One region of the Streptomyces subrutilus genome, then DNA from elsewhere that is predicted to be linked to it. Evidence: riboswitches for the same ligand, from Rfam matches in the RefSeq annotation. Region 1 holds a riboswitch; the other holds the start of a gene.
The links. A riboswitch is a leader RNA that binds a small molecule or an ion and turns the genes downstream of it on or off. The one in region 1 is predicted to bind cobalamin.

Region 1 (5,219 bases):
TCTCCGGCGGCACGGACGTGCACCTGGTCCTGGTCGACCTGCGCGACTCCGAGCTGGACGGGCAGCAGGCCGAGGACCGCCTCCACGAGGTGGGCATCACGGTCAACCGCAACGCCGTCCCGAACGACCCGCGGCCGCCGATGGTCACCTCGGGCCTGCGGATCGGCACGCCGGCGCTGGCCACGCGCGGCTTCGGCGCCGCCGAGTTCACCGAGGTCGCGGAGATCATCGCGGCCGCGCTGAAGCCGGAGTACGACAGCGAGGACCTGAAGGCGCGCGTCACCGCGCTCGCCGCGAAGTTCCCGCTGTACCCGTCGCTCTAGGCGCGTTCCGCAAGGGCCCGGCCCGCTCCTGCGCGGGCCGGGCCCTTCGCATGGCCGCGCGGCGCCGCCCGGCCGCGGCCCCCGGCCGGTTCCGGGCCCTGCGGGCGTACGTACGGGGGCGGGAACGGGGCAGGCGTACGGGGAAGGGCGGTGCGGGCCCGCGGGCCGCCGCGCCCCGGCCGCGCCTGACGGCCATCTCGGCGCCCCGTCCGGCAGCCGGGCCGTTCACCGCGTCGCGTTAAGCTCGACTGCCGGACAAAATCCGACCAATCCGCCTCTCCTGCCCCTCCCACCCCACGAGCAGACAAGGGAGTCCGCCACCGTGGCCATCTCCGTCTTCGACCTCTTCTCCATCGGCATCGGTCCCTCCTCCTCCCACACCGTCGGCCCCATGCGGGCCGCGCGCATGTTCGTGACCCGCCTGAAGAAGGACGGCCTCCTCGCCCAGACCGCGTCGGTGCGCGCCGAGCTGTTCGGATCGCTCGGCGCGACCGGCCACGGCCACGGCACCCCCAAGGCGGTGCTCCTGGGCCTGGAGGGCCACTCGCCCCGCACGGTGAACGTGGAGACGGCCGACGCCGAGGTCGAGCGCATCCGGCAGAGCGGCCGGCTGCGCCTGATGGGCGCGGAGATAGGCGATGCGCACGAGATCGCCTTCGACGAGCCGAACCAGCTGATCCTGCACCGCCGGCGCTCGCTGCCGTACCACGCGAACGGCATGACCCTCTTCGCGTACGACACGGCGGGCACCCCGCTGCTGGAGAAGACCTACTACTCGGTCGGCGGCGGGTTCGTCGTGGACGAGGACGCGGTCGGCGAGGACCGGATCAAGCTCGACGACACCGTGCTGAAGTACCCCTTCCGCTCCGGTGACGAGATGCTCCGCCTCGCGAACGAGACCGGCCTGTCGATCTCCTCGCTGATGCTGGAGAACGAGAAGGCCTGGCGCACCGAGGAGGAGATCCGCGAGGGCCTGCTGGAGATCTGGCGCGTGATGCAGTCCTGCGTGGCGCGGGGCATGTCCCGCGAGGGCATCCTCCCCGGCGGCCTGCGGGTCAAGCGCCGGGCCGCGTCGACGGCGCGGCAGCTGCGCACCGAGGGCGACCCGATGCTGCACCGCAGCGAGTGGGCGACGATCTACGCGATGGCGGTCAACGAGGAGAACGCGGCGGGCGGGCGGGTCGTGACGGCGCCGACCAACGGCGCGGCCGGGGTCCTGCCCGCGGTCCTGCACTACTACATGAACTTCGTGCCGGGCGCGGACGAGGACGGCGTGGTCCGCTTCCTCCTCGCGGCGGGCGCGATCGGCATGCTGTTCAAGGAGAACGCCTCGATCTCGGGCGCCGAGGTCGGCTGCCAGGGCGAGGTCGGTTCGGCCTGCTCGATGGCGGCGGGGGCCTTGGCCGAGGTGCTCGGCGGCACTCCGGAGCAGGTGGAGAACGCGGCGGAGATCGGCATGGAGCACAACCTGGGCCTGACCTGCGACCCGGTCGGCGGCCTGGTCCAGATCCCGTGCATCGAGCGCAACGGCATGGCCGCGGTGAAGGCGGTCACGGCGGCGAAGATGGCGATGCGGGGCGACGGCTCGCACAAGGTCTCCCTGGACAAGGTCATCAAGACCATGAAGGAGACCGGCGCGGACATGAAGGTCAAGTACAAGGAGACCGCCCGCGGCGGCCTCGCGGTCAACGTCATCGAGTGCTGACCCGGCGCCGCCGCGGCCGAGAGGGGCCCAGCGGCCCTGGGGGACGGGACCTTCGGCAGGGGGGCCGGGGGTCGCGGCGGGGTTAGGTTGCCCGGAGGGCGGAGAACCGCGGAACGGCCCGCGGGGCACGCGCATGCCGGCAGAGAGGCGCACTCCCTTGGTCACCACCGAACACCGCGTCCTCCCGCTGCGGCTGGAGGCCTCCCCGGTCGCCGTCACGCTGCGGGGGGTCTTCGCCTACCGCTGCGACCGGCCGTACGAAGTGTCCGTGGACCTGCACGGCGGCGGCCGGTACCTGGCGCGCTGGGTCTTCGCCCGCGACCTGCTGCTCGACGGGGAGTCCCGGGCCACCGGCGAGGGCGACCTCCGGGTGTGGCCGTGCTGGGAGGGCAGCGAGCCGCGCGTCTTCCTCGCCTTCAGCAACGGCGAGCACGGCGCGGTGGTGTCCGCCCGCGCCAAGGACGTGCGCGAACTGTGCCGCCGGCTGACCCTGCTGGTCCCGCGCGGCCAGGAGCACCGGCAGTACGACCTCGACGCGGAGCTCAGCGCGCTGCTGCCGGGCTGAGCGCGGACCCGGGCGGACGGCGGGTGCACCGGGGCGGGTTGGTGGAGGCCCGCACGGCCGACTAGGGTCATCGGGCCTTGGTGTTCGGGAAACCGGTGGGAAACCGGTGCGGCCCTCGCCACTGTGATCGGGAAGTCCGGCGCCACTCCTACGGGAAGCCACTGGGACCACGCGGGAGACCGCTCGGCCCCGGGAAGGCGGAGTCCGGGCATCAGTACCCGTGAGCCAGGAGACCGGCCGGGGCGCGTTGTCCATCCACGAGGTGCTGGAGAGGTCTCCCCACTCATGCATATCGCCGAGGGGTTCCTGCCCCCTTTGCACGCGGTCGCCTGGGGCGCCGCGTCCGCTCCCTTCGTCGTCCACGGCGTCCGGGCCCTGACCCGCGAGGTCAAGGCCAATCCGGAGAGCACCCTGCTCCTCGGTGCGTCCGGAGCGTTCACATTCGTCCTGTCCGCCCTGAAAATACCCTCGGTGACGGGAAGTTGCTCCCATCCCACCGGTACGGGGCTCGGGGCCATCCTCTTCCGGCCGCCGATCATGGCGGTGCTCGGCACGATCACCCTGCTGTTCCAGGCGCTGCTGCTGGCGCACGGCGGGCTGACCACGCTCGGCGCCAACGTCTTCTCCATGGCGATCGCCGGCCCGTGGGCGGGGTACGGCGTCTACCTCCTGCTCCGGCGGACCGGGGCGCCGCTGATGGTCTCCGTGTTCTTCGGGGCCTTCTTCGCCGACCTGGTGACCTACTGCGTGACCTCCGTGCAGCTGGCGCTGGCCTTTCCCGACCAGGCCACCGGGTTCACGGGCGCGCTCGTGAAGTTCGGTGAGATCTTCGCCCTCACGCAGATCCCGCTGGCGGTGAGCGAGGGGCTGCTGACCGTCCTGGTGATGCGGCTGCTCATGCAGTCGAGCCGGTCGGACCTGGTCCGGCTCGGCGTCGCGAAGCTCACCCGGCGCACGGCGAAGCAGGAGGCGGCGCTCTGATGACGCGGAACGCGAAGATCAACACCCTGCTGCTGCTCCTGGTGGCGGCGCTGGCCGTCCTCCCGCTGGCCCTGGGCATGGGCGACGGCAAGGAGGAGCCGTTCGCGGGCGCCGACGCGCAGGCGGAGTCGGCCATCACCGAGCTGAAGCCGGACTACGAGCCCTGGTTCTCGCCCCTGTACGAACCGCCCTCCGGGGAGGTCGAGTCGGCCCTGTTCGCCTTGCAGGCGGCGCTGGGCGCGGGGGTGCTCGCGTACTACTTCGGCGTCCGCAAGGGCCGCCGCCAGGGTGCGGCGGCCGCGGCGGCCGCCACCGGTGACCGCGCCGTGGAGTCGTAGGCGGTGCTGCCGATCGACGCGGCGGCGCACGGCAGCCGCTGGCGCCGCCGCCATCCCCTGGAGAAGGCCCTGCTGGGGATCGGGCTGACGGTCACCGCGGTGTGCCTGCCGCCCTGGCCGGGCGGCCCGCTGGTCGCCGCCGCCACCCTCGCCGTGCTCCTGGGTCCCGCCGGGGTGCCGGGGCGGCAGTTGTGGCGGGCCTTCCGGATCCCGCTGGGCTTCTGCTTCACGGGGGCGCTGCCGCTGCTGTTCGCGGTGGGCGGTCCGGCCGGGCCGGTCGCACTGGCCCCCGACGGGCCGCGGCACGCGGGGGAACTGCTGCTGCGGACCTCGGCGGCCTCGCTGGGCGTGCTGCTGTTCGCGTTCACCACTCCCGTCTCGGACGTGCTGCCGCGTCTGGTGCGGGCCGGCGTCCCGGCGCCGGTGGTGGACGTGGCGCTGGTCATGTACCGGATCGGCTTCCTGCTGCTCGACTCGCTGACCCGGGTCCGCCAGGCCCAGGCGGCCCGTCTGGGGACCACCGGCCGGGCCGCGGCCTGGCGCTCGGTGGCCGGCCTCGCCGCGACCACGTTCGTCCGGGCCTTCGACCGCGCGGCCCGGCTCCAGTCGGGGCTGGCGGGTCGCGGCTACGACGGGGCGCTGCGGGTGCTCGTGCCCGAGGCGGCGCTGTCCTGGCGGTTCCTGACCGGGACCGCCGCCCTGCTGACGGCCCTCGTCGCCGCCACCCTCGTACTCAAGGAGCTGTACCTGTGAAGCCGTTGGAGAAGCCGCCGGGGACCACGCCGGCGGGCCCGCTGGTGGAGCTGGTGGGGGTCCGCTACGCGTACGAGGACGGCCCGGACGTCCTGTCCGGCGTGGACTTCGGGATCACCGGGGGCCGGGCGCTGGCCCTGCTCGGGCGCAACGGCAGCGGCAAGACCACGCTGATGCGGCTGCTGAGCGGGGGGCTGCGGCCCGCCGCCGGCGCGCTGCTGCTGGACGGTGCGCAGGTGTCGTACCGGCGTGCCGGGCTGACCCGGCTGCGCACGGCGGTGCAGCTGGTGGTCCAGGACCCCGACGACCAGCTGTTCGCGGCCTCGGTCGAACAGGACGTGTCGTTCGGCCCGATGAACCTGGGCCTGCCCGCCGACGAGGTCCGCGCCCGGGTCGCGGGGGCGCTCGCGGCCCTGGACATCACCGCGCTGCGGGACCGTCCGACGCACCTGCTCTCGTACGGTCAGCGCAAGCGCGCGGCCATCGCCGGGGCGGTGGCGATGGCCCCGCGGGTGCTGATCCTGGACGAGCCGACGGCCGGGCTGGACCCGGAC
Region 2 (5,219 bases), 290 kb from region 1:
ACTCGCCGCTGAGCGTCTCGCGCTTGAACAGGTTGGAGACCTGCGGCTCGATGCACTCGTACACGCCCGCGATCGAGGCGATCGTCGCCGTCGGCGCGATGGCCAGCAGCAGCGAGTTGCGCATGCCGGTCGCGGCGATCCGGGCGCGCAGCGCGTCCCAGCGCTCGGGCCAGTTCCGCTCCACGTCGTAGTGGTCGGGGTGCAGGACGCCGCGCGCGGTCCGGGTCTGCTCCCAGGCCGGCAGCGGGCCGTTCTTCTCGGCGAGGTCGCAGGAGGCCTCGTACGCGGCGAGCATGATCCGCTCGGAGAGCTTCGTGGACAGGGCCTTCGCCTCGGGGGAGTCGAACGGCAGCTTCAGCTTGAAGAAGACGTCCTGGAGGCCCATCGCGCCCAGACCCACCGGACGCCAGCGGGCGTTGGAGCGGCCGGCCTGCTCGGTCGGGTAGAAGTTGATGTCCACCACGCGGTCGAGGAAGGTCACGGCGGTGCGGACGGTCTCGTCCAGCCGCTCCCAGTCGATGTCGCCCGTCTCCGTCAGGACGAACGCGCCCAGGTTGACCGAGCCGAGGTTGCAGACGGCCGTCTCGCCGTCGTCGGTGACCTCGATGATCTCGGTGCACAGGTTGGACGAGTGCACGACCGTGCCCGGCTCGGCGGTCTGGTTCGCGGTGCGGTTGGACGCGTCCTTGAAGGTCATCCAGCCCTGGCCGGTCTGCGCGAGGGTGCGCATCATCCGGCCGTACAGCTCGCGGGCGGGCATGGTCTTGCGGGCCAGGCCGTCCGCCTCGGCCTTGCGGTAGGCGGCGTCGAACTCCTCGCCCCACAGGTCCACCAGCTCCGGGACCTCGGCGGGGGAGAAGAGCGACCACGGGGCGTCGGCGTTGACGCGGCGCATGAACTCGTCCGGCACCCAGTGCGCGAGGTTCAGGTTGTGCGTGCGGCGCTGGTCCTCGCCGGTGTTGTCGCGCAGCTCCAGGAACTCCTCGATGTCCGCGTGCCAGGTCTCCAGGTAGACGGCGGCGGCGCCCTTGCGGCGGCCCCCCTGGTTCACGGCGGCGACGGAGGCGTCGAGGGTCTTCAGGAACGGCACGATGCCGTTGGAGTGGCCGTTGGTGCCGCGGATCAGCGAACCGCGGGCGCGGATGCGCGAGTACGAGAGGCCGATGCCGCCGGCGTGCTTCGACAGCCGCGCGACCTGGTGGTAGCGGTCGTAGATCGAGTCGAGCTCGTCCAGCGGGGAGTCCAGCAGGTAGCAGGAGGACATCTGCGGGTGCCGGGTGCCGGAGTTGAAGAGGGTGGGGGAGGACGGCAGGTAGTCGAGGCGGCTCATCAGCCGGTACAGCGAGGCCACTTCCTCGACGGCGCGCACGCTGTCGTCCTCCGCGAGACCGCAGGCCACGCGCAGCATGAAGAACTGCGGGGTCTCCACGACCTGGCGGGTGATCGGGTGGCGCAGCAGGTAGCGGCTGTGCAGGGTCCGCAGGCCGAAGAAGCCGAAGCGGTCGTCGGCGCCCTCGGCGAGCGCCAGCTCGACCAGCGAGTCCAGGCGGGCCGCGTGCGCCGCCACGAAGGCGGCGGTGCGGTCGGCGATCAGGCCCTCGCGGTGACCGACGGCGACGGAGGCGGAGAAGGAGGTGGCGCCCTGGCCGGCGGCCTCCTCGGCCACGGCCAGCGTCAGCAGCCGGGCCGCGAGCCGGGAGTAGGCCGGGTCCTCGGAGATCAGCCCGGCGGCCGCCTCGGTGGCCAGGCCGCGCAGCTCCGCCTCGTCCGCGACGGAGCTGCGGCCGCGCAGCGCGGCGGCGGCGACCCGGCCCGGGTCGGTGTCCGGCAGGTCGGCCGTCAGCTCGGTGAGGGTGCGCAGGATCGCGGCCCCGGGACCTTCGCCCGGTCCCGTGAGGACCGTGGACGGAACGGACTCGGCGCGCGGTGCGGAAGGCGCGATGGTCACGGCGGGAGCTCTCCCTCGCTCGGCCCGGTCTTCGGCGGGGCGGGGTGCGAGGGGCGCACGCGGGGATGCGCACGCGCACACCCCGACAGGGTGGGCGGTACGTGCACCGCATGGCGTCCACCGGCCCAACCGCGAGGCCCGGACGTATCGGCACCCGGTTCGGTCGAGCCGGGTGCGCTGTCGGCAGGTCCTCGGACTTGCGGATGCACCGATGGGTGCATTTCATACCGTTGCGGGACAGTTCCGGATTCACACCGGATTCCCCTGCGGCGACAGCAGCCCTGAGCATACATGTGGGGGCGCCTCTCTGTGGAAGCCCCCACATGTAGTGTCGGCGCGGCTACAGGTTCAGCCGGTACGTGAGCAGCAGGAGGTCGTCGATCGGCGCCCAGTCCCGCTCCGGAGTACGGGTGAAGCCCAGCCGGACGTAGATCCGGTGGGCCCCTTCCATGCCCTGCTGGGTGGACAGCACCACCGCCTCCACCCCCTCGATCGCCCGCGCCCGTTCCAGGCAGGCGCGCACGAGCGCCTCGCCCGCGCCCTGCCCGCGCGCCTCCCGGGCCACGGCCAGCATCCGGAACTCGGCCTCGCCCGGCCCGGCTATGTCGGCGAGCGGGCTGCCGGGCGCGGCGAAGGTCACGCCGCCCAGCAGGCGGCCCCCGAGTTCGGCGACGAGCACCTCGGCCCGGGCGGCGCGGCCGGCGACGTCCCGCAGCGTGTGGAGGTAGGGGTCGCCGTCGCCGAAGTCCAGGTGCCCGTCGGAGAGGTAGGCCCCCGCCGTGATCTCGCCCAGCTCCGCGTAGTCGGCGGGCAGCGCCGTCCTGATCGTGATGTCCATGGCACCGAGTGTGCCGGAGGACCGAACGGCCCCGGACCCGGGTGCGCCGAAGGGCCCCGCCGGGAGGGGCGGGGCCCTTCGGTACGCGGCCGCTCAGCAGCAGCGGAACCCCTCGCGGGGATCGGCCTCCCGGGCATCCGTGCGGGCCCGCTCGAAGGCGCGGCGGGTGGGGACCTCGGCGTCCGGGTCGTGCGCGCGGGCGTGGGCGACGTACCGGTCGTAGGCGGCCTCCCCGGAGAACTCCCGCACGTAGAACCGCGCCCGCGCCAGGGCCCGGCGCAGCCGTCCGGGGGCGGGTCCCGCGCACCCGGACGGGGCCGGCCCCGCGGCGCCGGCCGCCGAGCGGTTCACGCGACCGGCTCCTTGGCGCGGCCGCCGCCCGAGTCGAGGCCGGCCGCGGCCAGCTCGGCCCGCTCCTCGGCGGTGGCGATCAGCCCGGCGGGTGCGACGATCTTCGACTCGGACCACGGGACCTCGGAGAGCTTCACGGACTCCGGGGCGGAGATGGCCTTGAAGCAGGTCCGGGCCGCGTCCAGCAGCACGATCACGATCAGGACCGCGAACAGCACCGACAGCACGCCGTCCACCGTGGCGTTGGTGACCACGGTGTGCATCTCCGCCATGGACTTCGCGGGCGGCAGGACCTTCTCGGCGTCGATGCCGGCCTGGTACTTGTCGCGCTGTGCGAAGAAGCCGACCTTCACGTCGGAGGAGAAGATCTTCTGGTAGCTGGCGGTGAGCGTGACGGCCACGTCCCACGCCAGCGGGACGCCGGTCACCCAGGCCCACTTGAGCCGCCCGGACTTGACGAGCAGGGTGGTGCAGACGGCCAGGGCGACCGCGGCGAGCAGCTGGTTCGCGATGCCGAACAGCGGGAAGAGCTGGTTGATGCCGCCCAGCGGGTCCTTGACGCCGACCCACAGGAAGTAGCCCCAGCCGCCGACGACGACCGCGCTCGCCAGCCAGACGCCGGGCTTCCAGCTGACGTCCTTGAAGGACTTGTGCACGTTGCCGAGGGTGTCCTGGAGCATGAACCGCCCGACGCGGGTGCCCGCGTCGACGGTGGTCAGGATGAAGAGGGCCTCGAACATGATGGCGAAGTGGTACCAGAAGGCCTTCATGCCGGCGCCGCCGATGACGGCCGAGAAGATCTCCGACATTCCGAGCGCGAAGGTCGGCGCGCCGCCCGTACGGGACAGCAGGCTGGCCTCCTCCACGTCCTTCGCGGCCTGCGCGAGGGCGTCGGGGCTGATGGCGAAGCCGAACCCGGTCACGGCCTGCGAGGCCGTCTCGACCGTGGTGCCGATGACGCCGGGGGGCGAGTTGACGGCGAAGAAGAGGCCGGGCTCGATGATGCAGGCCGCGATCATCGCCATGATCGCGACGAAGGACTCGGTGAGCATGGCACCGTAGCCGATGACCCTGACCTGGGTCTCCTTCTGGATCATCTTCGGGGTGGTGCCCGAGGAGACCAGCGAGTGGAAGCCGGACAGGGCGCCGCACGCGATGGTGATGAAGACGAAGGGGAACATCGAGCCGGCGAAGACCGGACCGTCGCCCCGGGTGGCGAACTCGGTGACCGCGGGCATCTTCAGGGTCGGCATCGCGATCACGACGCCGACGGCGAGCAGGGCGATCGTGCCCACCTTCATGAAGGTCGACAGGTAGTCGCGGGGCGCGAGCAGCATCCACACCGGCAGCACCGAGGCGACGAATCCGTACGCGACCATCCAGACGACCAGCGTCTCCTTCTCCAGCGTGAAGGTGCCGGCCAGCGAGGACTCGGCGACCCAGCCGCCCGCGACGATGGCGAGCAGCAGCAGCGCGACGCCGATCACCGAGACCTCGGTGACCCGGCCCGGCCGCAGCACGCGCAGGTAGAAGCCCATGAACAGGGCGATCGGGATGGTCATGCCGATGGAGAAGACGCCCCAGGGGGAGTGGGCGAGGGCGTTGACGATGACCAGCGCCAGCACCGCCAGCAGAATGATCATGATGGCGAACACGGCGACGAGGGCGGCGGCTCCGCCCACGGGGCCGATCTCGTCCCGCGCCATCTGCCCGAGCGAGCGCCCGTCGCGCCGGGTCGAGAAGAAGAGGGTGACCATGTCCTGGACGGCGCCCGCGAAGATGACGCCGGCGACGATCCAGATGGTGCCCGGCAGGTAGCCCATCTGTGCGGCGAGCACGGGGCCGACGAGCGGGCCGGCGCCGGCCACGGCGGCGAAGTGGTGGCCGAACAGGACGCGGCGGTCGGTCGGGTGGAAGTCGACACCGTTGTCAAGCCGCTCGGCGGGGGTGGCCCGGGTCTTGTCCACCTTCAGCACGCGGTGCGCGATGAACCGCGCGTAGAAGCGGTAGCCGATGGCGTACGAGCCGAGGGCGGCGGCGAGCAGCCAGGCCGCCGAGATCTCCTCGCCGCGGGAGAGGGCC

Region 2: another riboswitch for cobalamin. It lies ahead of CP968_RS11625 (ribonucleoside-diphosphate reductase subunit alpha); the one in region 1 lies ahead of CP968_RS10390 (energy-coupling factor ABC transporter permease).

The regions. Positions count from the first base shown of each region.
Region 1 is NZ_CP023701.1:2,443,782-2,449,000, forward strand. Features, by position in the region: gene glyA (serine hydroxymethyltransferase) at 1-323, shown strand, start outside; gene CP968_RS10380 (L-serine ammonia-lyase) at 646-2,028, shown strand; gene CP968_RS10385 (SsgA family sporulation/cell division regulator) at 2,186-2,593, shown strand; cobalamin riboswitch at 2,655-2,849, shown strand; gene CP968_RS10390 (energy-coupling factor ABC transporter permease) at 2,879-3,574, shown strand; gene CP968_RS10395 (energy-coupling factor ABC transporter substrate-binding protein) at 3,574-3,912, shown strand; gene cbiQ (cobalt ECF transporter T component CbiQ) at 3,916-4,665, shown strand; gene CP968_RS10405 (energy-coupling factor ABC transporter ATP-binding protein) at 4,662-5,219, shown strand, end outside.
Region 2 is NZ_CP023701.1:2,733,703-2,738,921, reverse strand. Features, by position in the region: gene CP968_RS11625 (ribonucleoside-diphosphate reductase subunit alpha) at 1-1,948, opposite strand, end outside; cobalamin riboswitch at 2,114-2,247, opposite strand; gene CP968_RS11620 (GNAT family N-acetyltransferase) at 2,289-2,786, opposite strand; gene CP968_RS11615 (CstA-like transporter-associated (seleno)protein) at 2,880-3,068, opposite strand; gene CP968_RS11610 (carbon starvation CstA family protein) at 3,134-5,219, opposite strand, start outside.